2 regions of the Methylorubrum sp. B1-46 genome follow, and region 1 is predicted to be linked to the other one. Evidence: riboswitches for the same ligand, from Rfam matches in the RefSeq annotation. Region 1 holds a riboswitch; the other holds the start of a gene.
The links. Region 1 has a riboswitch for glycine ahead of gcvT (glycine cleavage system aminomethyltransferase GcvT). Riboswitches for the same ligand answer to the same signal wherever they lie in the genome.
Positions count from the first base shown of each region.

Region 1 (14,454 bases):
GAGACCAGCCGTGAAGGCCGTGATCCTTGCGGGCGGGCTCGGCACGCGGCTCTCGGAAGAGACCGTGGTGCGCCCCAAGCCGATGCTGGAGATCGGCGGACGGCCGATCCTCTGGCACATCATGCAGATCTTCGCCGCCCATGGCGTGACCGAGTTCGTCATCTGCCTCGGCTACAAGGGCTACGTCATCAAGGAGTTCTTCCTCAATTACCGCCTGCACCTGAGCGATGTGACGCTCGACCTGGGCCGGGGCGACGTGCAGTTCCACCGCTCGGCCGCCGAGGATTGGAAGGTGTCGCTGATCGAGACGGGCGACGCCACCATGACCGGTGGGCGCCTGAAGCGGGTGCGCGACTATCTCGGCGACGATGATTTCTTCATGACCTACGGCGACGGCGTCGCCGACATCGACCTGACCGCACTCGCTGCCTTCCATCGGGCGCATGGGCGGCTGGCGACGCTCACGGCCGTGGTACCGCCGGGCCGCTTCGGCGCCCTCGACCTCGCTGGCGATGCGGTCCGCAGTTTTCGCGAGAAGCCGGCGGGCGACGGGGCCACCATCAACGGCGGCTTCTTCGTGCTCTCGCCGCGTGTGCTCGACCGGATCGCGGGCGATGCCACCGTGTGGGAGAGCGAGCCGCTGGAGAGCCTCGCCCGCGACGGGCAGCTCCACGCCTACCACCATACCGGCTTCTGGCAGGCGATGGACACGCTGCGCGACAAGAAGCACCTCGAAGAACTCTGGGCCCGCGGCGACGCGCCCTGGAAGGTGTGGTGATGGCGGCCCTCAACCCCGATCCCGCCTTCTGGGCGGGCCGGCGCGTTCTTCTCACCGGCCATACCGGGTTCAAGGGCGCGTGGCTGAGCTTGTGGCTCGCCCGGCTCGGCGCCCAGGTCACCGGTTTCGCCCTTCCGCCCGAGACGCGGCCGAACCTGTTCGAGGCGATCGGGTTCCCGCCCCAGCACTCGCGCATCGGCGACATCCGCGACTTGGCGGCGCTCACGAAGGCCATGACGGCGGCCGAGCCCGAGATCGTAATCCACATGGCGGCGCAGGCCCTGGTGCGGCCCTCCTACGCCGACCCGGTCGGCACCTTTGCGGTCAACACGATGGGCACCGTCCACCTGCTGGAGGCGGCGCGGGCGGTGCCGGACCTGCGCGCCGTCGTCGTCGTGACGAGCGACAAGGCCTACGAGAACCGGGAATGGCCCTACGCCTATCGCGAGACCGAGGCGATGGGCGGGCGCGACCCCTACAGCGCCTCGAAAGGCTGCGCCGAACTCGTGACGAGCGCCTATCGCGCCTCGTTCTTCGGGGCTGGCGGCCACCCGGCGCGGATCGCCAGCGCGCGGGCGGGCAACGTCATCGGCGGCGGCGATTACTCGCTTGACCGGCTGATCCCCGACATCGTCCGCGCCTTCGGGGCGGGCGAGTCCGTCGAGATCCGCGCGCCCCATGCCATCCGTCCCTGGCAGCATGTGCTGGAGCCGCTGGCCGGCTACCTGCGGCTGGCCGAATGCCTCGCGGGCACCGACGGCGACCGCTTCGCCGAGGGCTGGAATCTCGGGCCGGCGGACGAGGATTGCCGACCCGTCTCGGATCTCGTCGAGCGGCTGGCGAAGGGCTGGGGTGAGGGCGCCGGCTGGCATCTCTCGCAGAAGACCCACCCGCACGAGGCGGCCTATCTCAAGGTCGATGCCTCCAAGGCCCGCGCCCGGCTCGGTTGGGACCGGCGCCTGACCCTCGACACCGCGCTCGACTGGACCGCCGCGTGGTACCGCGCGGCTGCCGCCGGCGCCGATCCCCGCTCTCTGGCCGAGGCCGAGATCGCGCGCTACGAGGCGCTGGGCCAGCCTGGCGCCCCCATCGGAGTCCGAGCGTGACCACTCCGTCCTGCCGCGCCTGCGGCGCCGCCCTGACCCGCACCTTCTGCGATCTCGGGCTGTCGCCGCTCGCCAACTCCTACGTGACGCCCGAGCGGCGCCACCGGGGCGAGATCTTCCACCCGCTCCACGCCTATGTCTGCGACGCCTGCTGGCTGGTGCAGCTCGAAGCCTTCGAGAGCCCCGAGGCGATCTTCTCGGATTATGCCTACTTCTCCGGCTTCTCCGCCGGCTGGCTGCGGCACGCGGAAAGCTACGTCGACGCGATGATCGCGCGCTTCGGCCTCGGGCCGGAGAGCAAGGTCGTGGAGGTCGCGAGCAACGACGGCTACCTGCTGCAATACTTCGTCAGACGCGGCGTGCCGGTGCTCGGGGTCGAGCCGGCGGCCAACGTCGCCCGCGTGGCGGTGAAGCGCGGCGTGCCCACGGACGTCGCCTTCTTCGGCCGCGACACAGCCCGCCGGCTCGCCGCAGCGGGTCACAAGGCGGACCTGACGGCGGCCAACAACGTCCTCGCCCACGTGCCCGACATTCTCGATTTCACCGCGGGCTTCGCCGAGATCCTGAAGCCGGAGGGGGTCGCGACCTTCGAGTTCCCGCACCTGCTGCAGATGATCGAGCATCGGCAGTTCGACACGATCTACCACGAGCACTTCTCCTACCTCTCGCTGTGCGTCGTGATGGGCATTCTCCAGCGGCAGGGCCTGCGGGTGTTCGATGTCGAGGAGTTGCCGACCCATGGCGGCTCGCTGCGTGTCTTCGCCTGCCACGAGGGTGGCGTGCATCAACCGACTGCGGCACTGGAACGGGTGGTGCTCTCTGAGTGGAGTGCGAACCTGTTCGACCCCTCCGGCTACGCCGGTTTCGGACCGGCGGCGGCCGACATCAAATGCGAGGCCCTGCGCTTCCTGATCGAGGAGCGGGCGGCGGGCCGCACGGTCTGCGCCTACGGCGCGGCAGCCAAGGGCAACACCTTCCTCAACTATTGCGGCATCGGTCCGGAGCTGATCCGGGCGGTGGCCGACCGTTCGCCGCACAAGCAGGGCACATGGCTGCCCGGCAGCCGCATCCCCGTGGTCTCGCCCGACGAACTTTTGGCGATGCGCCCCGACACGGTGCTGATCCTGCCCTGGAACCTCAAGGATGAGATCGCCGGAGAGATGGCCGCGATCCGCGAATGGGGCGGGCGCTTCGCTGTCGCGATCCCCGAACTGACAGTGTTCTGAAGCGCGATGATCTTCGAGGAACTCGAACTCCCCGGCCTGTTCCGGGTCCGGCCCGAGCCGCACCCGGACGAGCGTGGCTTCTTCGCCCGCACCCATTGCGAGAGCGACTTCACGGAGCGCGGGCTGGTCGGGCGCTTCGCGCAATCGAGCGTCTCGTTCAACCACCGCCGCGGCACCGTGCGCGGGATGCACTTCTCCAAGCCGCCCCACGCCGAGACCAAGCTCGTGCGTTGCACGGCCGGCGCGATCCACGACGCGGTGATCGACCTGCGGCCGGGCTCGCCGACCTATCGGTGCACCGCCTCCGTCACGCTCTCGGCCGCGAACCGCCACGCCCTCTACATCCCGGCCGGTCTCGCCCACGGCTTCCAGACGCTCAGCGACGACACGGAAATCCTCTATATGATCGACCGGCCCTTCGTGGCCTCCGCCGCCGACGGGGTGCGCTGGGACGATCCGGCCTTCGGTCTCGCATGGCCCGAGCCGGTCACCGTCATCGCACCGCGCGATCTCGCTTTTCCCGATTGGGCGGGGCGGTGAAGCGGGTTCTCGTCACCGGAGGCGCCGGCTTCGTCGGGCGCCACGCGGTCGCCGCTTTGGCCACTCGTGGTTTTGAGGTCCACGCCCTCGGCCGGACCGCGCCGGAGGGTATCCAAGCCTTCCACGCCGCAGACCTGCTCGATCCGTCTCAGCGACGCGCCGCCGTGCAGGCCGCCTCGGCGAGCCATCTGCTCCACCTCGCCTGGGTCACCACGCCCGGCCGCTACTGGCAGGCGCCGGACAATCTCGATTGGACCGCCGCGAGCCTCGACCTCGTGCGGACCTTTCGCGAGGCCGGCGGCATCCGTGCGGTCGTGGCCGGGACGTGTGCCGAGTACGATTGGACGGAGATCGACCGGCTGCCGCGCGCAGAACTGGAATCCCCCTCTCCCCCCCTGCGAAGCGAGGGGGATGAAGCGGCGATCCAGTCGGGTCATCTTGTCGAATCCGCCCTCTGCCGCCCTGCCACGCTCTACGGTGCCGCCAAGGACGGCCTGCGCCGCATCCTACACGCATACGCGGCCACCACCGGCCTCTCCTTCGGCTGGGGGCGGCTGTTCTACCTCTACGGTCCCGGCGAGACGCCGGGCCGGCTCGTCGGCGATGCGGCGCGGGCGCTGCTCGCGGGCGAGCGCCTCGCCACCAGCGAGGGCCGGCAGCGCCGCGACTTTCTCCACGTCGCCGACGCGGGCGCCGCCTTCGCGGCCCTGCTCGACTCGGGCGTGGAAGGCCCCGTCAATATCGGCTCGGGCGATGCGGTGCCGGTGCGGACCATCCTGGAGTCGATCGGTACGCTGACCGCGCGGCCGGACCTGATCAATTTCGGCGCGCGCCCGCTCGGCCCGACGGAGCCGGCCTGCATCGAGGCCGACATCCGGCGCTTGGCGGACGAGGTCGGTTTTTCCCCGCGCTACCGCCTCGGTCCGGGCCTGGCGGAAACGGTGGCGGGCTGGCGCGAAGCGCTCAGCAGCTCGGCATCAAGCCCTTGAGACGGGCCAGGATGTCTTCGCCCGCGCAGGGCCGGGCAAGGAACTGTGCGCCGGCCGGCATGCGCTCGGGATCGGGCGAGGCGCGGCCGGAGACGATCAGGATCGGCAGGTTCGGCCGGGCCTGGGCGACGGAGTTCGCCAGTTCGAACCCGTCGACCCGCCCCGAGAGCTGCACGTCGGTCACGAGACCGCAGATGTCCGGTCGCGCCTGAAGGATGGACAGCGCGCGCTCGGCGGACGCGCATTGCACGGTGTCGTAGCCGCCCTCCTCCAGCACGTCGCCAAGGTCCATGATGGTCAGGGCCTCGTCCTCGACGATGAGGATGACGGGACGGTCGGCTTCCGGATTCGTCGTCTCGGTCTGGCTCGCCACCTTACGCTCTCCCCGATTTGCTCCAGCGACCCGAATTGTTCGCAGACTTGTTGTTCGCGGACCCACCGCTCGCAGACATCGCTCGCCGACTTGGCCGTTTCCCGTGGCGGGCGCCGCTGCGCTGCGGTGGTCCAACGAGTAACCCCGCTGCGGGTTGCAGGGTCCCGAAGGGTGTCCGTCGCTTATCCCGCGAACAAGCCTGCGAGCCCTGCGCCGGAGGACCGGCCCGCCTCAGGCAGTGGCCTCCGTCACGGCCGTCACCGCCGCGATCAGGCGGTCGAGATCGTCCGAATCGATGCTCAGAGCGGGGGTGAGGTAGACGATGTTCCCGAACGGCCGCACCCAGACGCCGCGCTCGACGAAGCGCCGCTTCAGGTCGGCGAGATCGGGGGCGTTCGCGAACTGCACCGCGCCGATGGCGCCGAGCACCCGCACGTCTCGCACGCCGGACAGCCGGCGGAGCGGCGCGAGGCCCGCCTCCAGGCGCGCGGCGATGGCGCGGGCTTGGGTCAAGCGGGGCTCGAGCTCGAACAGGTCGAGGCTGGCATTGGCCGCCGCGCAGGCGAGTGGGTTCGCCATGAAGGTCGGGCCGTGCATCAGGGCCGCCGCGGGATCGTCCGACCAGAAGGCGGAGAAGATCTCGGTGGTGGTCACCGTCGCCGCGAGCGCCATCGTGCCGCCGGTCAGCGCCTTCGATAGGCAGAGGATGTCGGGCACGATGCCTGCCTGCTCGCAGGCGAACATCGTCCCCGTTCGGCCGAAGCCGGTGAAGATCTCGTCGGCGATGAGCGGCAGGCCGTGGCGGCGGGCGAGGCGCGCGACGGTGGCCAACACCTCCGGCGGATGCGTTAGCATCCCGCCCGCGCCCTGCACCAGGGGCTCGACGATCACCGCCGCGAGTTCGTGGCGGTGGTGGGCGAGCGCCGCGTCGAGGGCGGCTTCCTGGCCTGCGTCGCCCGGAAGCTCGCAAAAGACCTGGCTCGGCAGGTAGGCGCCGAAGCGGCGGTGCATTCCCTCCTCGGGGTCGCAGGCCGACATCGCGCCCATGGTATCGCCGTGATAGCCGCCGCGGAAGGCCAGCACGCGGGTGCGGCCGGTCTCGCCGCGGTTGAGCCAGAGCTGCACCGCCATCTTCAGCGCCACCTCGACGGCGACCGAGCCGGAATCGGTGAAGAAGACGTGGTTGAGTTCACCCGGCAGCATCGCGGCGAGGCGCGTGCCCAGCCGCTCGGCCGGGGCATGGGTGAGGCCGCCGAACATCACGTGCGGCATGCGCAATAGCTGATCTGCCATCGCCGCGGCGATATAGGGATGGTTGTAGCCGTGAACGGCGGTCCACCACGAGGCGATGCCGTCGATCAGTTCCCGCCCACCCTTGAGCGTGATGCGCGTGCCCCGCGTCGCGATCGCCTCCAGCGGCGGCGCGGCCGTCTTCATCTGGGTGTAGGGCCGCCAGAGGTGGTGCTGATTGAGCGCGGTCATGGGCGGGGGATGAGGGGTGGGGGCCGCCGAGTCAAACGCACAGCCGACCCCCTGTGCGGGCGAGGGTAGCCCCCGAGAGCGGCCGCGTGAGGGGAGCGCCGCTTCCGGACGGGCCCGTGCCAGCCTTCGCCTCCTGCTTCGCAGACCCCCTCCCCCCCGGCAGAGGGGGGCGGGGTTCAGGCGCGCGATCTACTCCGCCGCCTCACCATACGCCTCGGTCGGCGGGCAGGAGCAGACGAGGTTGCGGTCGCCGTAGGCGTTGTCGACGCGATTCACCGGCGGCCAGTACTTGTCCATGCGCAAGGACCCCGACGGGAAGCATGCCTCCTCTCGCGAATAGGGCCGTTCCCAGGCGCCGATCAGGTCCTGTACCGTGTGCGGCGCGTTCTTGAGCGGGTTGTTCGCTCGATCCATCCGCCCCTCCTCGATCGCCCGGATTTCTTCCCGGATCGCCAGCATGGCGTCGCAGAAGCGATCGATCTCGGCCTTCGTCTCGGATTCAGTCGGCTCGATCATCAGCGTACCGGCCACCGGCCAGCTCATGGTCGGCGGGTGGAAGCCGCAATCGATCAGGCGCTTGGCGATGTCCTCGACGGTGACGCCCGCGCTCTTTTGGAACGGGCGCACATCGACGATGCATTCATGCGCCACGCGCCCGTTCCGGCCGGCGTAAAGGATGGAATAGGCCCCATCGAGCCGCCGGGCGATGTAGTTGGCGTTGAGGATCGCCACCCGCGTCGCCTGGGTCAGGCCGCGCCCGCCCATCATCAGGCAGTAGCTCCACGAGATCGGCAGGATCGAGGCCGAACCGAAGGCGGCGGCCGAGACCGCGCCTTCCTCGCCCGAGCGCGGATCGGAGGGCAGGAACGGGATCAGGTGCGTCTTGACGCCGATCGGCCCCATGCCCGGCCCGCCGCCGCCATGCGGGATGCAGAAGGTCTTGTGCAGGTTGAGGTGGCTGACATCGGCGCCGATATCGCCAGGCCGGGCCAACCCGACCATGGCGTTGAGGTTGGCCCCGTCGAGATAGACCTGGCCCCCGTGCCGGTGGACGATGTCGCAGAGTTCGCGCACCCGCGCTTCGAACACGCCGTGGGTCGAGGGATAGGTGATCATGCAGGCGGCCAGCTTGTCCGCGTGCTGCTCGGCCTTCTTCGCAAAATCCTCGACGTCGATATTGCCGTGGGCGTCTGCCCCGACCACCACCACGCTCATGCCGCACATCTGCGCCGAAGCCGGGTTGGTGCCGTGGGCAGACGACGGGATCAGGCAGACCGTGCGGTGCCCCTCCCCGCGCGAGAGGTGGTAGCGGCGGATGGCGAGCAGCCCCGCATACTCGCCCTGCGCGCCGGAATTCGGCTGCATCGAGATCGCGTCGTAGCCGGTGATCGCGCAGAGCTTTTGCGAGAGGTCGTCGATGAGCTCTTTGTAACCGAGCGCCTGATCCTCGGGCACGAAGGGGTGCAGCTCCGAAAATTCCGGCCAGGAGATCGGCAGCATCTCGGCGGTGGCGTTGAGCTTCATCGTGCAGGAGCCGAGCGGGATCATCGCCCGGTCGAGGGCGAGGTCGCGATCCGCGAGGCGGCGCATGTAGCGCGTCATCTCGCTCTCGGCCCGGTTCATGTGGAAGATCGGGTGGGTCAGGTATTCCGAGGTCCGCTCCAGTTCGGCCGGCAGACGCGGCTCGGGATAGGCCTCGTCGTAGGCGAGATCGGTGCCGCCGAAGGCGCGCCAAACCGCCTGGATGATGTCGGGCCGGGTGCGCTGATCGACGCTGATGCCGATGCGGTCGGTGCCGATCCGGCGCAGGTTCACGCCGTTCTCGACCGCGCTCTTCAGGATCACGCCCTGGAACGCGCCGACCCGAACGGTGACCGTGTCGAAGAAGTGCGCGGGCTCGACCGTGAAGCCGAGCTTCTCCAGGCCCGCGGCGAGGCGCACGGCGTCGCGATGGACCCGCAGGGCGATTGCCTTGAGGCCGGCCGGTCCGTGATAGACCGCGAACATCGAGGCGATGACCGCGAGCAGCACTTGGCTGGTGCAGATGTTCGAGGTCGCCTTCTCGCGGCGAATATGCTGCTCGCGGGTCTGGAGCGCGAGGCGATAGGAGCGGTTGCCGCGGGCATCGACCGAGACGCCGACGATGCGGCCGGGCAGCGCCCGCTTGTGGGCGTCTCGGGTCGCCATGTAGGCGGCGTGCGGGCCGCCGTAGCCCATCGGCACACCGTAGCGCTGCATCGAGCCCACCGCGATGTCGGCGCCCATCTCACCCGGCGCCTTCAGCAGCGTCAGCGCCAGCGGGTCAGCCGCGACCGCGGCGAGTGCTCCGGCCTCATGCAGCGCGGCGATGAGAGCGGAAAAGTCGTGAACGGCGCCGTTCACGCCGGGATACTGGAACAACGCCCCGAAGACGGCGGACGGGTCCAGATCCGCGAAGGGATCGCCGACCACGATGTCCCAGCCGAGCGGCGCGGCGCGGGTCCGCAGCACGGCGATGGTCTGGGGCAGGCAGTCGCGATCGACGAAGAAGGCGTTCCTGTCCGACTTCGCCACGCGACGCGCCATGCCCATGGCCTCCGCCGCGGCAGTTGCCTCGTCGAGCAGCGAGGCGTTGGCGACGTCGAGCGCGGTGAGGTCGCAGACCAGGGTCTGGAAGTTGAGGAGCGCCTCCAGCCGGCCCTGGCTGATCTCGGGCTGATACGGCGAGTAGGCGGTGTACCAAGCCGGGTTCTCGAAGATGTTGCGCTGGATCGCCGGCGGCATGGTCGTGCCGTGGTAGCCCTGGCCGATCAGCGAGACGAGCAAGCGGTTCTTGTTGGCGGTGGCGCGCAGCTTCTCCAGCGAGCGCCGCTCGGTCAGAGACACCCCGAAATCGATGTATTCCGCCTGCCGGATGTCGGGGGGCAGCGTCTCGTCGATCAGCGCGTGCAGCGACTTCGCGCCGACCGTCTCCAGCATCTGGTCGATCTCGGAGAGCTTCGGGCCGATATGGCGGCGGGCGGCGAAATCGAAGGGATCGTGGCGATCGTATTTCATGAGGTGCCTCTCGGGCGAATGGGCTGAGCACCCCTCTCCCCTCCGCGAGAGAGGGTGGCCGCCGAGGGGGTCGGGAGAGGGGAGCGACCTTTCCGGAGGGACCTGAGCCGGCCCCTCACCCGCCTGCTCCGCCGGCACCCTCTCCCGCAGAGGGAAGAGGGCTCACCAACTGCGCTACTTCGCGAACTCCGCGTAGGCGGCCTCGTCCATCAGCCCGTCCATGGCCGACGGATCGTCGAGCTTGAGCCGGTAGAGCCAGCCGCCGCCCTGCGGGTCGGCACCGACCGAAGCCGGATCGGAGACCGCCGCCTCGTTGACCTCGGTGACCTCGCCGGAGAGCGGGGCGTAGACGTCGGAGGCCGCCTTGACGGACTCGACCACGGCGGCCGCCTCGCCCTTGGTGAGCTTCGCGCCGACCTTCGGCAACTCGACGAAGACGAGGTCGCCGAGCTGTTCGGCGGCATGCGCCGTGATGCCGACCGTGGCGACGTCGCCGTCGAGGCGCAGCCATTCGTGCTCGTCGGTGAAACGCAGCATGGTTCGAACTCCTGTCACGAGTAGGATCAGCCGCGCTTGAAGCCGGCCGGGACGAAGGGAAGCGGGGCGACGACGAGCGGCAGCCGCTGGCCGCGCAGTTCCGCGAACACACGGGTGCCGGGGGCGGCGAGCGCCGCCGGCAGGATGACCATGGCGACGGGCGCGCCGACGCTCGGCCCGAAGCCGCCCGAAGTGACGCGGCCGATCGAATCGCCGCCGGACTCCGCGGCAAAAAGCGGCGCATGCGCCCGCACCGGCGCGCGGCCTTCCGGGCTCAGGCCGACGCGGCGGCGGGCAGGGCCCGCCTCCATCTCCGCCAGGATGCGGTCCGCGCCGGGAAAGCCGCCCGCGCGGGCGCCGCCGCGGCGGCGGGCGGGGGAGATCGCCCAAGCGAGACTGGCCTCGATCGGGCTGGTGCCAGCGTCGATATCGGCACCGTGGAGAGGGAGACCGGCTTCGAGACGCAGGGAATCGCGGGCACCGAGGCCCACCGGCATGACCTCGGGCGCGGCGAGCAACGCCTCGGCCACCGCCTCGGCTTGCTCGGCCGGCACGGCGATCTCGAACCCGTCCTCGCCGGTATAGCCGGAGCGGCTGACGAGACAGGGTGCGCCGAGGATCTCGACCGCGCGCACGTCCATGAACCGCATCGCCGCGATGTCGGGGGTGAGGCGGGCGAGCACGTCCGCCGCCTTCGGCCCCTGGAGCGCGATCAGCGCATCCGGCAGCAGCGTCGCCTCGATGCCGTCGGGCAGGTGCGCCCGGATCCGGGCGAGATCGGCCGCCTTGTTGGCGGCGTTGACGACGACGTGCAGCCGATCGGCCAAGCGCGCGACCATCAAGTCGTCGAGGATGCCGCCAGCCTCGTCCGTCAGGAAACCGTAGCGCTGGCGCCCGATGCCGAGCCCGAGGATGTCGATCGGGACCAGTGCTTCGAGGGCGCGGGCCGCCTCCGCGACATCGCCCGAGCGGGGCGTCAGCGCGATCTGGCCCATATGCGAGACGTCGAAAAAACCGGCGGCCGCCCGCGTATGCAGGTGCTCCTTGAGCAGCCCGGCGGGGTACTGCACCGGCATCGCGTAGCCCGCGAACGGCACCATCTTGGCGCCGAGACGCAAATGGAGCGCGTGCAGCGGCGTCTGCGCGAGGGGGTCAGCGGAAAGGGGGGCTGCAGGGCTCACGGCCCCGGCGGCTTGCAGGCTCATCGGGCACTCCACGACAGACGGATCTTGCCCGCCGGCCGGCTGGCAAGTTGCCCCCATCTGTCGCGCTTACCTGAGAGCTTCCCTCACTCCGCAGAGCGAGGTTTCTCCTTCGGTGGACGCCGGTCGGCGCCTCTCTCCAGATTGTCCAACGATACGGTGATTGTGCCTGAGAGTTTCCGGGGGTCGTTGCTCCGTCGGCGCCATAACCCCTCTTTACGAGCGGTCTGGGCTCTCCCGTATCGTCTGTATCGGACGGCTGGAGGCTCGCACGGTGCGAACCGCGCGGCAACCCGCCGGCGTGACGATCACCGTTGCATGTTGCGGAAGCGGCAATAGCCGCGAAAGCTTTGGTAGCCCGCCGGGCAGCGGCGGACGCAGGCCCCGTCCGCGTATTTCAGCGGCGGGCGGCAGGCGTTGCGGAAGCGCTGCTCGCCGAACAGGTAGTCCTGAGCGGGGCCGGCCAGGACCGGTGCCGGGGCGGTGGAAGCCCCCGCCAGCATAACAAGGGCAAGGAGGGCGCGCATCATGGCCGTGTGTTCCGAGAGAGCAGGGGCAACGCGCCGCCCTGCGCCGGGTTCGCACCGGCCGTCGGCTTGACAACCACCGGACCCCGTCGCCTTGAGGCCTCATGTCACCGAATCCCTCGTCGAACCCATCGAACAGCCTCGACGCCTTTGCCGAGGAGAAGCTCGCCGGCCTGGAGGCGGCCGCCCTGCGCCGCCGGCTGGCGGTGACCGCCCGCGGGCCGGGCGCGGCGGCGGAGCGGGGCGGCCGCGGCCTCGTCTCGTTCTCCTGCAACGATTATCTCGGCCTCGCCCATGATCCGCGGGTGATCGCGGCGGCCACGGAGGCGCTGGCGCGCTACGGCGCGGGCGCGGGCGCCTCGCGTCTGGTGACCGGCAACGCGCCCCCGCTCGCGGCCCTGGAGGAGCGGCTCGCCCGGTACAAGGGCAAGGAGGCGGCCCTCGTCTTCGGCTCCGGCTACCTTGCCAATCTCGGCATCGCCCCGGCGCTGGTCGGCGCGGGCGACCTGATCCTGATCGACGAACTCGGCCATTCCTGCCTGTTCGCGGGGGCGAAGATGTCGGGCGCGCCGGTCGTGCGCTTCGGCCATAACGACCTCGCGCAGATGCGCGCGGGTCTCGCCGCGCATCGCGGCGCGGCGCGGCGGGCGCTGATCCTGACCGAGCGGGTGTTCAGCATGGACGGTGACCGGGCGCCGCTGCCCGAGATCCTGGCGCTCGCGGCCGAGTACGACGCCTGGACGCTGGTGGACGACGCGCACGGCCTCGGCGTGGTCGAGCCCGGCCTGCGGGCGCCGCTCGAAATGGGGACGCTGTCGAAGACGCTGGGCTCCTACGGCGGCTATCTCTGCGCCTCTCAGGCCGTGATCGATCTGCTGACGAGCCGGGCCCGCAGCCTCGTCTATACCACCGGACTGCCGCCGGCCTCCGCCGCCGCGGCGCTCGAAGCCCTGGCCATCGTCGAGGCCGAGCCGGAGCGCGCCGCCCGGCCCTTGGCGCTCGCCCGCCGCTTCACCGCGAGGCTCGGGCTGCCGGAAGCGGAAAGCCCGATCGTGCCCGTCCTGGTCGGCGCGGCGGAAGCCGCGCTCGCCCTCTCTGCGGCCCTGGAGGCGCGCGGCTTCCTCGTCGTCGCGATCCGTCCGCCGACGGTGGCGCCGGGCACCGCGCGCCTGCGGGTCGCCTTCTCGGCGGCCCATGACGAGGGGCAGGTCGATGCCCTAGCCGAAGCGCTGGCCGAACTCGCGCCCCACACCGTCCGCGCCATCTGAAGCGACGGTCAGGCGGAGAGATCGAGCCGCCGGATCGAGGTGACGGCGCCGAAGCTCTTGGCGGCAATGCGCTCGACCGCCTCGCGCAGGGGCTCGACCGCCACCGCCATGTGGTGGCCGTTGGCGTGGATCAGCCGCTCGGCGTCGAGCATCAGCCCGACATGCCCCTTCCAGAACACGAGATCACCGCGTTGCAGACCGTCGAGCCCCGGCGGCAGGGCCTCGCCGAGGGTCCGCTCCTGCTGGTCGGCGTCGCGCGGGCAGGCGTGCCCGGCCATATCCAGGCAGAGCTGTACGAGGCCCGAGCAATCGAGGCCGAGGCTGGTGCGTCCGCCCCAGAGATAGGGCGTGCCGACGAGCCGCTCGGCGGTGGCCGCGAAATCCGGCTCGGCGGTCTCAAACGGCACGGCATGGCCAGCGAAGACGAAGCCGCCGCCGGCAAGTTGCCAATACTCGCCCTCCTGCGCCTGCGCCGCTAAGGCGGCGCCGAGGCTCAGATGGGCCACGTGCGGGCGCTTCAGGTCGGGTGCCGGATAGACGAAGGTGCGCAAGCTCGCGACTCGATGGGTCGGCGCCGGATCGACCGGACCGAGCGCCGCCTCCGGCAGGTAGCCGACATAGCCGTCGCGGGCGATCTGCACCCAGGCGAAGCCGTCACGGATCTCGAACACGCTCACCGCGTCACCCATCACCGCCTCGGTGTCGAGTCCGGCGTCGAGGCGCGGCGCGCGGCGCAGGGGCGCGGAGGGCACGGCGACCCGCGCCGGCGCGCCCGCGACGTAGCGCTCGGCCGCGACGACGCCCTTCAGGCGGATATCGGCGAGGTCGGACCGGGCCGGGGTAAGGCGGGGATCGGAGGTGTCTGGCATCGTGAGACCGGGGGTGCCGCAGGATCGGGGCGGGATTCGGGATGGAGGTCTCTCGAAGCCGCGAATTTCCGCACGATGATCGCCCCGACGAGCGCGACATCCATGTGCTGCGCTGCCGCGACACTTTGACCATCGCGGGTCATACCGACCGGGTGGCCTCGTCAACGAATGTGCTGGCGGGGCTGCGGATTGGCGCGCATCCTGCAACCTCGACGAGCGGGGCGTCCGCCCGGCAGCCATGCGGCCGGCGGTCCGTCACGTCCGATTTGCGTGCACTGCACAAAGCGGACGGGCCGTCCTATGATCGGTGCATGAAGACCGCGAGTCGTGCCGTGAAGAAAACGCCCAAGAGCTTCCAGGATCTGCCTCCGATCCGGGTGCGGCGCGAGCCGCCGACCGTGGCCGAGGCGGTCGCCGCCGCGCAGGATCTCGCCGACGATGTCGACCAGCAGGTGGAGATCGCCTGCGGGCTGATCGGCCTCGGTCCGGACGAGGTGCGCCCGCACGTGGTCGCCGCCGCC
Region 1 is NZ_CP088247.1:844,649-859,102, forward strand. It holds gene rfbF (glucose-1-phosphate cytidylyltransferase) at 11-778, shown strand; gene rfbG (CDP-glucose 4,6-dehydratase) at 778-1,884, shown strand; gene LPC10_RS04125 (class I SAM-dependent methyltransferase) at 1,881-3,110, shown strand; gene LPC10_RS04130 (dTDP-4-dehydrorhamnose 3,5-epimerase family protein) at 3,117-3,650, shown strand; gene LPC10_RS04135 (NAD(P)-dependent oxidoreductase) at 3,647-4,639, shown strand; gene LPC10_RS04140 (response regulator) at 4,614-5,012, opposite strand; gene LPC10_RS04145 (adenosylmethionine--8-amino-7-oxononanoate transaminase) at 5,244-6,494, opposite strand; gene gcvP (aminomethyl-transferring glycine dehydrogenase) at 6,684-9,530, opposite strand; gene gcvH (glycine cleavage system protein GcvH) at 9,705-10,067, opposite strand; gene gcvT (glycine cleavage system aminomethyltransferase GcvT) at 10,094-11,272, opposite strand; glycine riboswitch at 11,417-11,519, opposite strand; gene LPC10_RS04165 (hypothetical protein) at 11,578-11,799, opposite strand; gene LPC10_RS04170 (aminotransferase class I/II-fold pyridoxal phosphate-dependent enzyme) at 11,901-13,064, shown strand; gene LPC10_RS04175 (C40 family peptidase) at 13,073-13,933, opposite strand; gene LPC10_RS04180 (hypothetical protein) at 14,245-14,454, shown strand, end outside.

Region 2 (14,454 bases), 620 kb from region 1:
CACAATGCCTCCCCCCCCATCCTCGAACCGGGTCTCGCGGCATGACGGGCGAGTTCGACCTCTACGGCGTGTTCGTGCCGAGCCTCGCGGCCTGGATGCTCGTCGCCTTCGCCATCAGCGTTCCGCTTCGGCGGATCCTGGCGGGACTCGGCCTCTACCGCCTCGTCTGGCACCGACCGCTCTTCGATCTCGCCCTCTACGTGATCCTGCTCGGCGCGGTCGTCGCGGTGGCGGTGCCGCTCACCTCCTGAGCGGGCAAGCCCGCCCGCCGCTCCGCGCCTCCCCTGTTCGGACCCATCCCATGCCCCGGTTCCTTGCCCTCACCTTCCGCCTCGTCGTCACGCTCGGGATGGTCGCCGTCGCCGTCGTCGTTGGCCTGGCGCTGTGGGACTACTACATGGAGGCCCCCTGGACCCGGGACGGGCGCGTGCGCGCCGACGTGGTCGCGGTCGCCCCCGATGTCTCGGGCCTCGTCACCGAGGTGCTGGTCCAAGACAATCAGGTGGTGAAGCGCGGCGACGTGCTGTTCCGCATCGATCCCGACCGCTTCGCCCTCGCCCTGCGGCAGGCGGAGGCGATGGTGGCGGGCAAGCAGGCGACGATGGAGCAGGCCTCCGCCGACTATGCCCGCTACACCAAGCTCAGCGACGCCGCCGTGTCGCAGCAGAGGGTCGAGGCGGCCCGTGCGGCCGACCTGGAGGCCAAGGCCGCCTACGGGCAGGCGAGCGCCGACCGGGATCTCGCCCGGCTCAACTTGGAGCGCTCCGCCGTGAAGGCCTCGGTCAACGGCCGCATCACCAACATGGAATTGCGGCCCGGCGCCTACGTCACCACCGGCCGGGGCGTGATGGCGCTCATCGACAGCGACACAATCCGGGTCGAGGGCTATTTCGAGGAGACCAAGCTACCGCGCATCCATGTCGGGGATCGGGCCCGCATCCGGCTGATGGGCGAGCGCGCCACGCTGACGGGCCGGGTCGAGAGTTTTGCGGGCGGCATCGAGGACCGCGAGCGCACCGCCGGCTCCAACCTGCTCGCCAGCGTGAACCCGACCTTCGCCTGGGTGCGCCTCGCCCAGCGCATCCCGGTCCGGATCAAGCTCGACAGCGTCGCCGACGAGGTCCGGCTCGTCTCCGGCCGGACGGCGACGGTCTCGGTCGAGCCGGAGGGGGAGGCGCCGGGGTTCGACCCGCTGCGGCTCTGGCGCGGGGAGCCGGCCGCCCCCTCGCCCACCGGTGCGCGTTGAGGGGCTTGCCGCTTGGGCGCCCCTGCCCGCGTCGGCCCTCCGTGCCCTTTCCCCGCTACCGCGGGCCCGAGCCCGAGGCGCCGGGAGCGAGCCAGTGGCCTGCGGCGGCCAGCATCGTCTCCACGCCGGTGCGCAGAGTCGGATCGAGGACCGGAGCGTATTCCGGCGAATGGTTCGACGGGAGCGCGTTGAGGGTTCCGGCCCGCTCCGCCTCGGCGTAGAGCGCCGGGTCGGTGCCGCCGACGAACCAGAACACCGAGGGCGCGTCCCAGGCGCGGGCGAGCACGGTGAAATCCTCGCTCGCCGCCGCGCTGCCGGCGGGAAGCACCCGCTCCGGCCCGAGGCGCCGCTTCAGGGCTTTGCTCACCTGCTCCGTGGCCTCGTCGTCGTTCACCGTCAGGGGGAACTGCCCGAGCATGGTGATGAGGGGCGGCTTCGGGGCTCGGGAGATCGTCGCCTCGCCTTCGACGACCCGCTTCACCGACGCGAGCACCTGATCGCGCACGCGATCGTCGAAGGTGCGGATGTTGAGCTGGAGTTCGGCCTGATCCGGAATGATGTTGGCGCTCGTCCCCGCCTGCATCGAGCCGACCGTGACGACGGCCCCCTCGGTCATGGCGACCTCGCGCGAGACGATGGTCTGGAGCCGCATCACCGTCGCGGCGGCCATGACGACGGGGTCGACGGTCGATTCCGGACCGGACCCGTGTCCGCCGCGCCCGTACAGCGTCACCTTGAGGCTGTCGCTCCGGGAGAGGACGGGGCCGCTCTTGAGGCGAACCTGCCCGGCGGGAAACGGCAGCACGTGCTGGCCCAGCACCACGTCCGGCTTCGGGAAGCGCTTCACCAGGCCGTCCTCGACCATGGCCTTGGCGCCCTCGCCGATCTCCTCGCCGGGCTGGAACACCGCCATCACCGTCCCGCGCCAGCCGTCGCGATGGGCCGCCAGGATCTGGGTCGCGCCCATCAGCCAGGTCACGTGCAGGTCGTGGCCGCAGGAATGGGCGATGGGGGAAGTTCGGCCGGAGGCCGGGTCGGTCCCGGTCCGGGTGCTGGCATAGGGCAGGCCGGTATTCTCCTTCATCGGCAGCGCGTCCATGTCCGCGCGCAACAGCACGGTCGGCCCGTCGCCGTTGCGCAGGAGCCCGACGACGCCGGTGCCGCCCACGCCCTCGGTGACCTCGAAACCGAGATCCTTCAGCCAGCGGGCGGCGATGCCGGCGGTGCGCCGCTCCTGCATGGAGAGTTCGGGATTGGCGTGGAGGTCCTCGTAGACGCTCCTCAAGGTGGCGAGCTGCGCGTCCGTCGGGCCGGGCAGATGCCCCGCCTCGGCCCAGGCGGGTGCCGCGCCGGAGAGGATCGTCAGTGCGAGGAGCGCGGCCCGTGCCGGCGCGCCGCGAAAATCCCGAACAACCATTGGGGTCCTCCTTCAGCCGATCCGCGGGACGGCGCCGTTCGACGATGCGTGTCTTGGATACGTGTTTTGGAGAGAGCCTCGCGCGCGGCGCGCGGGGACCGTTCCGTTCAAGAATAGGGGCGGCGGGCGCGAGGACGATATCGCGGCAGCGTCCATCCCAGGCGGAGGGAGAGCGCCCGCAGGAGCAGGGCGACGAGGAAGCCGGAGCCGAGGGCGAGTTCCCGCGGCGCGCCGAGCGCGGCCAGGGAGACGTAGGTGAGCGCACCGGCGCCCGCCGCCGAGGCGTAGATCTCCCGGCTGAGGATCACCGGGCTGTCGCCTCCGAGGAGATCGCGGATCACGCCGCCGAAGGTCGCGGTCACCACGCCCATGACGACGGCCACGGCGCTGCCGGCCCCGGCCTGGATGGCCTTCTCGGCGCCGGCTACCGCGAAGAGCGCGAGACCTAGGGCATCGAGCCGGACCAGGGTGCGGTAGCGGGATTGCGGGATATGCGCAAAGAAGAACACGGCACAGGAGATGCCGAGGCACGCCAGGAGCGCGCTCGGCCGCTGCGTCCAGAACACGGGCGATCCGAGCAGCAGGTCGCGGAGCGTTCCGCCCCCGATCCCCGTCGCGGTGCCCAGCACGGCGAAGCCGACGAAGTCCATCTCCTTGCGGGAGGCCACCAGGGCACCGGTGATCGTGAAGACGATCAGCCCCAGCCAATCCAGGGTCGCAGTCGCGGTCTCGAACATCGTTCTCAGTCCATCGGGGGTCTGGGTTTCGTCAGCGGGCAGCGAGGAAGGGCGACGCGCTATCCTCTTGTCTTCGCATCGCCCCGAAAGCCGGTGGCCACCTTTCGGGTCGAAGCCCTACGCCCTTGTCTTGTCACGCTTTCTCTCGACGAACCGGCACCCGCTTCGTCGGAAAGCGCTCTAGCGGAACAGCAGCACCTGGTTGTCGGAGCGGGTTGGGCCGTCCCACTCGCGCTGCACCATCACCTCCGGCTGCGCGGTCTTCACGACGACCGTCGTGCCGAGCGGAACGCGGCCGTAGAGGTCGTGGATGTCCTCGTTGAGGAGGCGGATGCAGCCGGATGAATCGGTGCCGCCGACGGTCCAGGGCTCGTTGGTGCCATGGATGCGGTAGAGCGTGTCGCGGTCGCCCTGGTAGAGGTAGAGCGCGCGGCAGCCGAGCGGGTTGTGGATGCCGGGCTCGACGTAGCGCGGGGTTTCGGGCCGCCGCTTCAGCATGGCCGGCGTCGGGCGCCAGCCCGGCCATTTCGCCTTGCGCTTGACCACCGCGACACCCGACCAGGTGAAGCCGGCCCGGCCCACCCCGATGCCGTAGCGCAGGGCGGTCCGGTCCTCGCGGACGAGGAAGAGGAAGCGCTGGTGCGTGTCGACGACCAGCGTGCCGGCGCGCTCCGGGCCGTCGTAAATTACGATCTGCCGACGGTACTGCGCCGGAACGAGGGTCAGATCGACCATCGGCACGTTGAAGGGCTCGTCCGGGATCTCGCCGATGAACCACGCGTCGCGGTTCGCGGCCGGTTCGACTGGTTCCGGAGCCTTGGGCTCCGGGGCGGAGTCCCAGAAGAAGGCGTGCGCGCGGCCCGGGGCCAGGAGGGCGGCGGCGAGGAGAAGGGAGCGGCGGGTGGCCGGCATCGTCGTGGCTCCAGTTCGTGGTTCGCGGATCCGCGCATCTTCGGACCCGCGCGGCCGCGCCGAACGGGCGGCAGCCGGGCAAGCGTCGGCATTCCGGCGCGAAGGCCGAGCCGGCCGGTCGCGCGGATCGAGAGGGAGGATCGAGGGAGACGTGAGAGGCCGCCTCGCGGCCTGCGGGTCAGCCTATGGGTCCGTCATGGCGAGAGGCCTCCGAGGTCGGTTCGCACGCGCCGTGCATGCGAGCCCCCTCTGTCATCGGCCTGAGAGTTTCGCCCGGCCCCGATCAGGGCCGCGACTTACACCATCGGCGGGAGCGTCCGCTCCGCTTTCCAGAGTGTTGAACGACGAGCGGTCCGGGTGCCTGAGAGTTTCCGGGGCGGTTGCTCCTTCGGCGGCCGGTTTGCACCGGCTCTCTCCCGCGCGTCGCTGACTTGACCGTTCTATCGCCCGACGGTCGGCTTGGCCAGTCAATTCGTTAGCTTGCGATTTAATTGGTGCGGTACGACACACGAACGAGCGCCGGGCGGGAGCCGCCACGGAGCCGTTCTCCCGATAGGTACGACCGGCCTGACGAAGGGCACCGCGTCGGTCGGCAATGGCCCTGCTTTCCGCCGGTTCTACTTCGGCAAGGTGCGGTCCATGTTCCACAGGTTGAAGGCGCGCTCGCCGAGCATCGTGTCGAGGCCCTCTTCCTGGATCGCGTCGGGCACCCGCAGCGTCCCGAACCGGTCGAGGCCCTTCAGGATGCCGAAGGTGACGAGGGCGGCATAGGCGCCGACCACAGTGACGGCGAGGAGCTGGACGCCGAACTGCTCCAGGCTCGCCGAGACCTGATTGATGTGGGGGCTGGCGAGGACGCCGACGAGCAGCGCGCCGGTGAGGCCGCCGACGCCGTGGGCGCGCCAGACTTCCAGCGTGTCGTCGATCCTTAACCAGCGCTGCACGTATTTGGCGAAGTAGCAGGCCGTGGCGCCGATGGCACCGATCGCCAGGGCGGCGATGGGCTCGACATAGCCCGAGGCCGGGGTGATCGTCGCGAGACCCGCCACGGCGCCGACGAGGACGCCCGAGAAGGAGGGGTGCCGGGTCTCGCGCCATTCCCAGAACATCCAGGTCAGCATGGCGATGGAGCCGGCGAGCATGGTGTTGGTGAAGGCGTAGGCCGCCAGCGCGTCCGCCGCGTAGGCGCCGCCGGCATTGAAGCCGAACCAGCCGAACCACAGCAGGCCCGCGCCGAGGGCGACCAGCGGCAGACTGGCCGGCGCCGCTTCGGACTGGCCCTCCGCGAGCTTGCGCTTGCCGAGATACTTGGCGGTCGCCAGCGCCGAGAACCCGGCGGAGGTATGGATGACGATGCCGCCGGCAAAGTCGGCGACGCCGAGCTTGGCCAGGAAGCCGCCGCCCCAGATCCAGTGCGCGGCCGGCAGGTAGACGAGGATGGTCCAGGCGGTGATGAAGAACAGGTAGGCGCCGAACCGAAAGCGCCCGACGAAGGCGCCCGTCATCAGGGCCGGCGTGATGATGGCGAACATCATCTGGTAGGCGAAGACCATGATGAAGGGGATGTTCGGCGCGTAGACGGGGTTGGGCTCGATGCCGACCCTGTACATCCCGAAATAGGTGGCGAAATCCCCGATCGTGCCGCCGATATCGGGGCCGAAGGCGAGGCTGAAGCCGCCGAACACCCAGATCACCCCGACAACGCCGATGCAGACGAAGTTCTGGATCATCACCGACAGCACGTCGCGCTGCTTGACGAGGCCGCCGTAGAACAGCGCTAGGGCCGGCGTCATCATCAGCACCAGCGCGGTACAGATGAGGATGAAGGCCGTGTCGCCTGCATTGATGCCGTGCATCGCCCGCTCCTTGATCGTGTTCTTCGGAAATGTCGGGGCGGCGCGGTGCCGGGCGTCACCGCGCGGGGCTCACCGGACGGGCCGGGGTCCCCTCGTCGAGCATGTGATCGGCGACCGGCGCGTGCGGGTGGGGCGCCATCAGGCGCTTAGGCGCGATGAACAGGTACATCGTCAGAACGTAGGGGGCGGTGAAGGACGGGATGCCGGCCGGCGCGACGAGGGCGTCGAGGGCGCCCTGGACGAAGACGGTGGTCACCGTGGCCAGTCCCGCATAGACCGCGACCCGCGGTGAGGGCTGCAGGAAGATCACGCCGACGGCCATCGCCGTCAGGACCGGGCTGAAGCCGTAGAGGCCTTGGCTCACCGCGGATGGATCGGCGCCCATCGCGAGCGCGACGACGAGGCTGACCAGCGATCCGGCGACGGCGGCGATCCCGGCCGGCACGGAAGCGATCAGGATGCCGACCAGGATGATGGCACCGCTCACCGCGCTGCCGAGCAAATAGACCTGCGCGATGTTGCGAAAGAAGATCGCGACGAGATCCGCCGGCCCCGGAATGCCGGCGGCGCCCCGCACGAGGTCGGCGGCGAGCCGGGGTGCATCGCCCGTCACCTGCAGGCGGCCGAAGGAATAGGCGGCGGCCACCATCAGCCAGCCGGTCAGCACGAAGGGGCCGGTCGAGCCCGGAATGCCCCACTTGTCGGTGAGCGTCGCGCTGAAGGCGGCGGTCAGCACCGTGCTCGCCGCTGCGCCGATCACGATCGCGGCCCAGAGCTGGGGCGACGACGCGATGAAGGTGGGCAGCGCGGCGCCGACGAGGATGCCGTTGAAGCCGTAGAGGCCGGAGGAGACGGAGGGTGCGTCGCAATCCAGCAGCCGCGCGGTCAACGTCGCGACGAGAACCCCGAGCGCCGCCCCGATCGTGGTCGCCCAGTTGCCGGTGAGCGCGGAGGCATAGGCCATCGCGACGAAGAACAGCAGGCCGGTCGCCGCGTTCTCCATGAAGAAGACCTGGCTCGCTCCGCGCAGCGACTGGACGAGAAGGTTGGGGTTCGCGCGCGGCATCTTTTCGGCCTTCGCTCAGCGCCAGTAGGGTTCGGCGGGAAGGGTGCGGCCGCGGGCCTCCTCGCGCACGATGCGCCAGAACCGGCGGACCTCGTGGCGGACGTCGTAGCTCTCGACCCCGACCGCGCGCAGCATCAGCCCGGCGGCGTTGGGCAGGCGGCTCACACCGGAGACCGCCCGCGGCGCCTCGCCGGAGAAGTTGGTCTCGAACCGCGCCTTGATGCGCGTGGCGGTCTCGGGCGGCGTCACGCAGAGGATGTTGGCGAAGGCGTCGAAGCCGCGCATCACCCCCGCGAAGCCGATCGTCGGGTCGCCCCGCTCGATCAGGATCTTTTCCGCAAACAGCTTGCGCCCGTCGGGCCGGCGGAGAGCCACGTCCATCGACAGCAGATCGAAGCCGAAGCGTTCCTCGGCATGGTGATGCTTGCGGCCCGCCAGCACCATCTCGCCGTAGAGAAGCGTGGCGCTTTCCGCGACGACGATCTCCGTGCGGGAGAGGAAGCGCGAGCCGCGATAGGGGATGGTGACGTCCGGCAGGTATTCGAGATAGCCGCCGGCCGCCACCGTCACGCTCTGGTGCTGCGCCGCGTAGTTCGCGTCCATGCAGTGGATGCGGTTGGCGCCCTGCGTCGAGACGTGCGCGCAGGCGCCCTCCCCCACCGCGATCTCGATCGTGTAGCGGTCGCCCTGGAGGATGCCGCCCCCGACCGAGATGATCGGGCAGACCGGCAGCTCCGGCATCGCCTCGTCCCAGTGGAGCGCCTGCTGCACCAGCAGCGGGGCAACCCGGTAGAGGTCGTGCAGGTCCGAGCGCCCGTCGCGCAGCGCGAAGCCGAGGCGCAGTTGTCCGACCTTGCCGGGCGCCCCCGCCCGCATCTGCGCCGGCTCGGTCTGGAACCCGCGCAGTTCACGCGCCCCGTCGAGACGGCCGAGGGCTTCGTGGAGCGCCATGGCCTCAGGCGCTCGCCGCGAGCGGGCGGTCCACCGCCCTGTCGGACGGCGCCCGATCGACGGGTGCCAAATTGGACAAGGCCACATCGGACAAGGTCAAGTCGAACAGTGCCAAGTCGAGGATGAGCTGGAGGAGGTCGTCGACCCCCTCGCCGGTCTTGCAGTTGGTAAAGAGGAACGGTTTTTCGCCGCGCATGAGCTTGGAATCGCGCGCCATGACGTCGAGGCTCGCGCCGACATAGGGGGCAAGGTCGCGCTTGTTGATGACGAGGATGTCCGACTGGCAGACCCCGGCGCCGTTCTTGCGGGGGATCTTGTCGCCCGCCGCGACGTCGATGACGTAGATGTAGAAGTCGGCGAGCGCCGGGCTGAAGGTGAGCGTGAGGTTGTCGCCGCCGGACTCGATCAGGATCACGTCGCTGTCGGGATACTTCTCTTCGAGTTCCTCGACCGCGGCGATGTTCATCGACGGATCCTCGCGCACCGCCGTATGCGGGCAGGCCCCGGTCTCGACGCCGACGATCTTCTCCTCGATCAGCACGCCGTTGAGGGTGCGTCGCACCTGCTTGGCATCCTCCGTCGTGACGACGTCGTTGGTGATGATCAGCGGCTTGATGCCCCGCGCGATCAGGCGCGGCGTGATCGTCTCGATGACCGCGGTCTTGCCCGAGCCGACCGGGCCGCCGATGCCGATACGGGTGATCTTCTTCATCTCTACTTCCTTTGCCGCACTCAGTTCATGAACAGGCGCACATGGACCGTGGTGTGATGGGCAACGAGAACGTCGAAGACGGGGGCGAAGGCCGCCATCTCATCGAGGGCGAGATCGCGCACGGCGAGGTAGTCGTCCTGAACACGCCCTTGCGCGGTGAACAGGATGCGCTGGGTCTCGAAATGATCGATCCGCATCAGCCGCAGCGCCGCGCTCAGGATCATCGAGGCGATGCCGTACTGGTGGACGACGAAGGCCTCGCTCTCGTCGGCGCCGAGACCGGCGAGCGCGATCGCCTGGCCGACCGGCAGGCAGCCCGGCGTGGCCTCCGAGCGGATGTCGGCGAGCCAGCGCGCCAGCATCGGTGACGGGGTGATCCTGAGCGCCAGTTCGGCGAACTTCTTGCCCATCCGCGTCAGCATCAACTGCTGCTCTTCGCCGACGCGGCGGCAGAGCAACTCCTGGTCGGCGGTGATGAGGCCGGGATCATCGTCCGTCAGGGCGGCGCGATGGGCATGCAGCAGCGCGACGCCGTCCACCCGCGCCGTCTGGTGCAGGACGAGTTCGACGAAGGACAGCAGGCTGTCCGCATCGCGGACGATCCCTGTCTGAACCGCGGATTCGAGCCCGTTGGAGAAGGCGAAGGCGCCGACCGGCAGCGTCGAATCCGACCATTGCAGCAGGCGCGCGAGATGCGCCGTGCCGTGGGTCGCGAGACGGGCCCTCGGCTCACCGTGCCGCATCACGCCACCGGACCGGGCCGGTGGTGATGCGTGTGCGCATGACCGTTCGCATGCCCGTGATCGTGTTCGTGCGCGTGGTGATGGGCCTCGTGCTGATCGTGGGCATGCGCCCCGGCGTGATCGCCGTGATGGTGGTGCGGGGTGGCGTCGGCGCCGGCAAACAGCAGCCGAACCTCCTTCGCATCGAGCTTGGCCGCCACCTCCTCGCCCGGAGCGAAACGGGTCTTCACATGCGCGAAGGCGTGGGTGCGCATCACCGAGGCCATCACCTTCTGATCGACCGAGAGCGGCACGTAGACCGTCGATCCCTTGATCACCGCCGGCCAGTGCTGGTTGCCGAGGCCGTGCCCGAGTTCGAAGCAGGCGCGCAGGATCTCGTGCGGCGCGAGGCGCTCCAGCCCCTCCAGCTCGATCACCAGCACGTCCTTGAGGGCGATCCGGGCGACGACGATGAGGCCGCGCGCCGCGTTGTAGTGGAGCACGTCGCCGTCGTGCAGGTGCTCGGCGCGCGGCAGCGAGACCGCCAGCTCGATCCCGCTCTCGCTCGCCTTGCGCAGGCGGCTCTTGGGCGCCTCCCACTGCTCCAGCACCAGCGGATCGATCCGGGCGTGCCGCGCGCGCTCCTGCCAGAGCGGATCGCCGAGATGACCGAGCTTGTGTTCGACGAGGATCATGCGTCCCTCCCAGACGGCCGCGCTCAGGCGCGGCGCAGACGTTTCCCGGATAGGATCCCGAGCCAAACCGCGGCGTAGCCGACGGCGAGGCTGGAGAGGCCGTAGAGAACCGCGAGGCCGGCCTGGCCCGGCGCCGTGGCCTCGGACAGGATGCCGAAGACGAAGCTTGAGAAGGTCGACATCCCGCCGCAGAAGCCCGTGCCGACGAGCAGCATGAACTCGTCCGAGACCCGGCCGAGGCGGTGAAGTCCGAAGGCGGCGCCGAGGCAGAACGAGGCGACGACGTTGGCGGTGAAGATATCGAGCGGAAAGGCGCCGCTCTGCTGAGGGATCAGCAGCATCAGGAATTCGCGGGTGATCGCGCCGAACCCGCCACCGATGAAGACGAAGACGGCCTGCGCGCCCATCCCGAGCCCCTATGCCCGCGCCAGGGCCACGCCCGCCGCCGCGGCACAGAGGCCGAGGCCGACGGAGGCGACGAGGTAGAGGGCGGCGAGCGCGTGGCGATGCTCCATTGCCATCTGCGCCGTATCGAGCTGCATCGAGCTGAACGTGGTGTAGCCGCCCAGAAAACCCGTCAGCACCAGGGACGCCATCATGTCCCCGTGGCGATGCTGCCAGCCGAACGCGAAGGCGGCGGACAGGTAGGCGATGGCGAAGGCCCCCGTGACGTTGATGAGAAACGTGCCGAACTTGAAGCGCGCCGGGATCGCACGGTCGATGACCCCGCCGAGCCACCAGCGCAGCAGCGAGCCGGCACCGCCGCCGAGACACACCCACATGATGTCGATCGGTTTCATCAGCGCATGCACCGAGTCTTGAGCCGGCGGCGGGACGTCAACTGAAGAAGTGAAGCTGGGCGAGGGGAAGGTGGGTCGCCGGCTCGATCGTGGCGTGCTGGCCGTCGACGGTGACCGCGAAGGTCTCCGGGTTGACCTCGATGACCGGCAGGCGGTCGTTGCGCACCATCGACGCCTTGGTCAGCGTGCGCGTGCCGTAGACGGGCATCACCTTGGAGGTCAGCGCGTAGCGCTCGGCGATGCCGGCCTCGTAGGCGGCATACGAGGTGAAGGTGACGCGGGTCTTGGCCACCGCCGGGCCCATGCCACCGAACATCGGGCGGTAGACCACAGGCTGCGGCGTCGGCAGCGAGGCGTTGGGATCGCCCATCACCGCCCAGGAGATCATGCCGCCCTTGATCACCATCTTCGGCTTGGCGCCGAAGAAGGCCGGCTCCCACAGGACAAGATCGGCCATCTTGCCGACCTCGACCGAGCCGATCACGTGCGAGACGCCCGCGGTGATGGCCGGATTGATCGTCACCTTGGCGACGAAACGCAGGACGCGCTGGTTGTCGTTGCCCGACGCGTCGCCCGGATAGGCGCCGCGCCGCGCCTTCATCACGTGGGCCGTCTGGATCGTGCGCGCCCAGTTCTCGCCGACGCGGCCCATGGCCTGGCTGTCGCTCGACAGGATCGAGATCGCACCGAGATCGTGGAGGACGTTCTCCGCCGCGATGGTCTCGGCCCGCACGCGGCTCTCGGCGAAGGCGACGTCGGTGGGGATCTTCGGGCTGAGGTTGTGGCAGACCATCACCATGTCGAAGAGTTCGGCCTGGGAATTGATGCCGTAGGGCATGGTCGGGTTGGTCGAACTCGGGAGGACGTTGGCGATGCCCGCCACCCGGATGATGTCCGGTGCGTGCCCGCCGCCCGCGCCTTCGGTGTGGTAGGTGTGGATCGTGCGCCCCTCGAAGGCGGCGATGGTGCTCTCGACGAAGCCGGCCTCGTTCAGGGTGTCGGTGTGGATGCAGACCTGGACGTCGTGGTCGTCGGCGACGGTGAGCGCCATGCGGATCGCCGCCGGCGTGCTGCCCCAATCCTCGTGGACCTTCAGGCCCATCGCGCCGGCGCGGATCTGCTCGTCGATCGGCAGCGGCGCCGAGCCGTTGCCCTTGCCGTGCACGCCCGCATTGACCGGCCACGCGTCGAAGGAGCGGAGCATCATCTCGATGTTCCAGGTGCCCGGCGTGATCGTGGTGCCGTTGGTGCCGTCGGAGGGGCCGATGCCGCCGCCGAACAGCGTCGTCACGCCGTTGCTGAGTGCAGCCTGCGCCTGCTGCGGCGAGATGAAGTGGACATGCGCGTCGATGCCGCCCGCGGTGAGGATGAGGTGCTCGCCGGAAATGGCGTCGGTGCCCGGTCCCAGCGCGAGGCCCCGCGTCACCCCCGGCATCGTCGCGGGATTGCCGGCCTTGCCGATCCCGACGATCAGCCCGTCCTTGATGCCGAGATCGGCCTTGATGACGCCGAGCACCGCATCGACGATGGTGACGTTGGTGACCACGAGATCCGGCGCGCCCGCCGCACTGGTCAGCTCGTTGTCGTAGCCCATGCCGTCGCGCAGCGTCTTGCCGCCGCCATAGACGGCCTCCTCGCCGTAGACGCGCAGATCCTTCTCGATCTCGATGTAGAGATCCGTGTCCGCGAGCCGGATCCGATCGCCCGTCGTCGGCCCGTACAGATCCGCATATTGCCGCCGCGAGAGTTTGGTCATCCCAGCGCTCCAGGTCCGGCTGAAGTGGTAAGCGGAAGCATCGTCCTCTCCCGAAAGAAAATCACCTTTCGGGACGATGCGCTGTTCTCTCGTTTCTGCATCGTCTTCTCCCGAAAGCCGGGAACCACCTTTCGGGACGATGCTTAAGGCTTGTTCTTGAACCCGTAGCGGTTCACGCGATCGAGCGCGTCGGCCAAGCGCGGGCGGTAATCGTCGTAGCTCTCGTCGCCGACCCAGCCGTCGACGAGGCCGTTGAAGCCGAGCACCCGCTGCTTGCCCTGATAGGGCACCAGCGAAATCTCCTTCTCGTCCCCCGGCTCGAACCGCAGCGCGGTGGTGGCCGGAATGTTGAGCCGCTTGCCGAAGGCCTGCGCGCGATCGAACTCGAGCGCGGCGTTCACCTCGAAGAAATGATAGTGCGACCCGACCTGAATCGGACGGTCACCCGTATTGCGGACCTTGAGCGTCGTCGTCGGGTAGCCGGCATTGATCTCGATCTCGCCGGAGCCGAAGACGATGCCGCCAACGGGCGCCTTCTTCTGAGCAGGACTCATCGCGGCCTCTCCTCACACCTCGGAATTACTTGATGGGAGAATGGACGGTGACGAGGCGGGAACCGTCGGTGAACACCGCCTCGACCTGGACGTAGGGAATCATCTCCGCGACCCCCTCCATCACGCTGTCGCGGGTGATGGTCTTGCCTGCGAGTTCCATCACCTCCTCCACCGTCTTGCCGGCCCGCGCGCCCTCCAGGGCCGCGACGGAGATCAGCGAAACGGTCTCGGGATGGTTGAGCTTGAGACCCTGGTCCTTACGGCGCTGCGCCACCTGCGCGAGCATGTAGATCAAGAGCTTGTCGGTTTCGCGCTGAGTGAAGTGCATAGGCAGCCTCCCGAGCGAATGCAGCCGGCCCGAACAGCCACATGAGCGGCAGTCAGGAAAGTTCTCTCTTTTCAACCTGCAGCAGCATCTTCTCTCACAAGGAAAGCACCTCCGCAAGACCGAGTTATTACTTTCTCGATTGTTAAATTCTGACTTTTGATAGCCTAACACCGGAAAACATTCAGATGATATTGCATCGAAGGCTCCGCCTTGGACTGCTTTCAGAACGTCTTCCATCGAGACCGCAAAAGGCTGATCGGTCCACGAATCCACGGATGGAAGTTGTATGCGGCTTCGCTCGGCCTCCGCGTCCCGCCGGCGTCGGCGCGCCCCTGCCGCGGCCGACGCCAGGGTTGTAGGGACCGCGTTTCCCGCCATGGGGCCGCCGGGCAGTGGCCGATGCGCGCCGGAAGGACCGGACCGGAGAAGCGGACAAGTTCGTGCGGCCGGCCGCGTCCCGCCGCTTCCGGCGGAACCTTCGTCCCGGGTCACGGGCTATCCCGAGGCGGCACGGGCGCGCGGCCCGCATCGGCCGGAACGGCCGCGAAGCCGGCGGAGCGTGGAGCGGCGCGGCTTGAGCAATCGCGATATCATCGTCATCGGCGGCTCGTCCGGTGCCACGGTTCCGCTGAAGGCCATCCTCGGCGCCCTGCCGCAGGATCTGCCGGCGGCGGTCTTCATCGTGCTGCACATCCCCGCGCG
Region 2 is NZ_CP088247.1:1,464,727-1,479,180, forward strand. It holds gene LPC10_RS06870 (FUSC family protein) at 1-45, shown strand, start outside; gene LPC10_RS06875 (DUF1656 domain-containing protein) at 42-251, shown strand; gene LPC10_RS06880 (HlyD family secretion protein) at 302-1,246, shown strand; gene LPC10_RS06885 (amidohydrolase) at 1,302-2,663, opposite strand; gene LPC10_RS06890 (trimeric intracellular cation channel family protein) at 2,771-3,400, opposite strand; gene LPC10_RS06895 (L,D-transpeptidase) at 3,581-4,312, opposite strand; glycine riboswitch at 4,652-4,741, opposite strand; gene LPC10_RS06900 (ammonium transporter) at 4,930-6,168, opposite strand; gene yut (urea transporter) at 6,224-7,234, opposite strand; gene LPC10_RS06910 (urease accessory protein UreD) at 7,250-8,185, opposite strand; gene ureG (urease accessory protein UreG) at 8,190-8,897, opposite strand; gene LPC10_RS06920 (urease accessory protein UreF) at 8,918-9,640, opposite strand; gene ureE (urease accessory protein UreE) at 9,640-10,314, opposite strand; gene crcB (fluoride efflux transporter CrcB) at 10,338-10,721, opposite strand; gene LPC10_RS06935 (CrcB family protein) at 10,731-11,114, opposite strand; gene LPC10_RS06940 (urease subunit alpha) at 11,152-12,870, opposite strand; gene LPC10_RS06945 (urease subunit beta) at 13,014-13,424, opposite strand; gene LPC10_RS06950 (urease subunit gamma) at 13,450-13,752, opposite strand; gene LPC10_RS06955 (chemotaxis protein CheB) at 14,327-14,454, shown strand, end outside.
Region 2: another riboswitch for glycine. It lies ahead of LPC10_RS06895 (L,D-transpeptidase); the one in region 1 lies ahead of gcvT (glycine cleavage system aminomethyltransferase GcvT).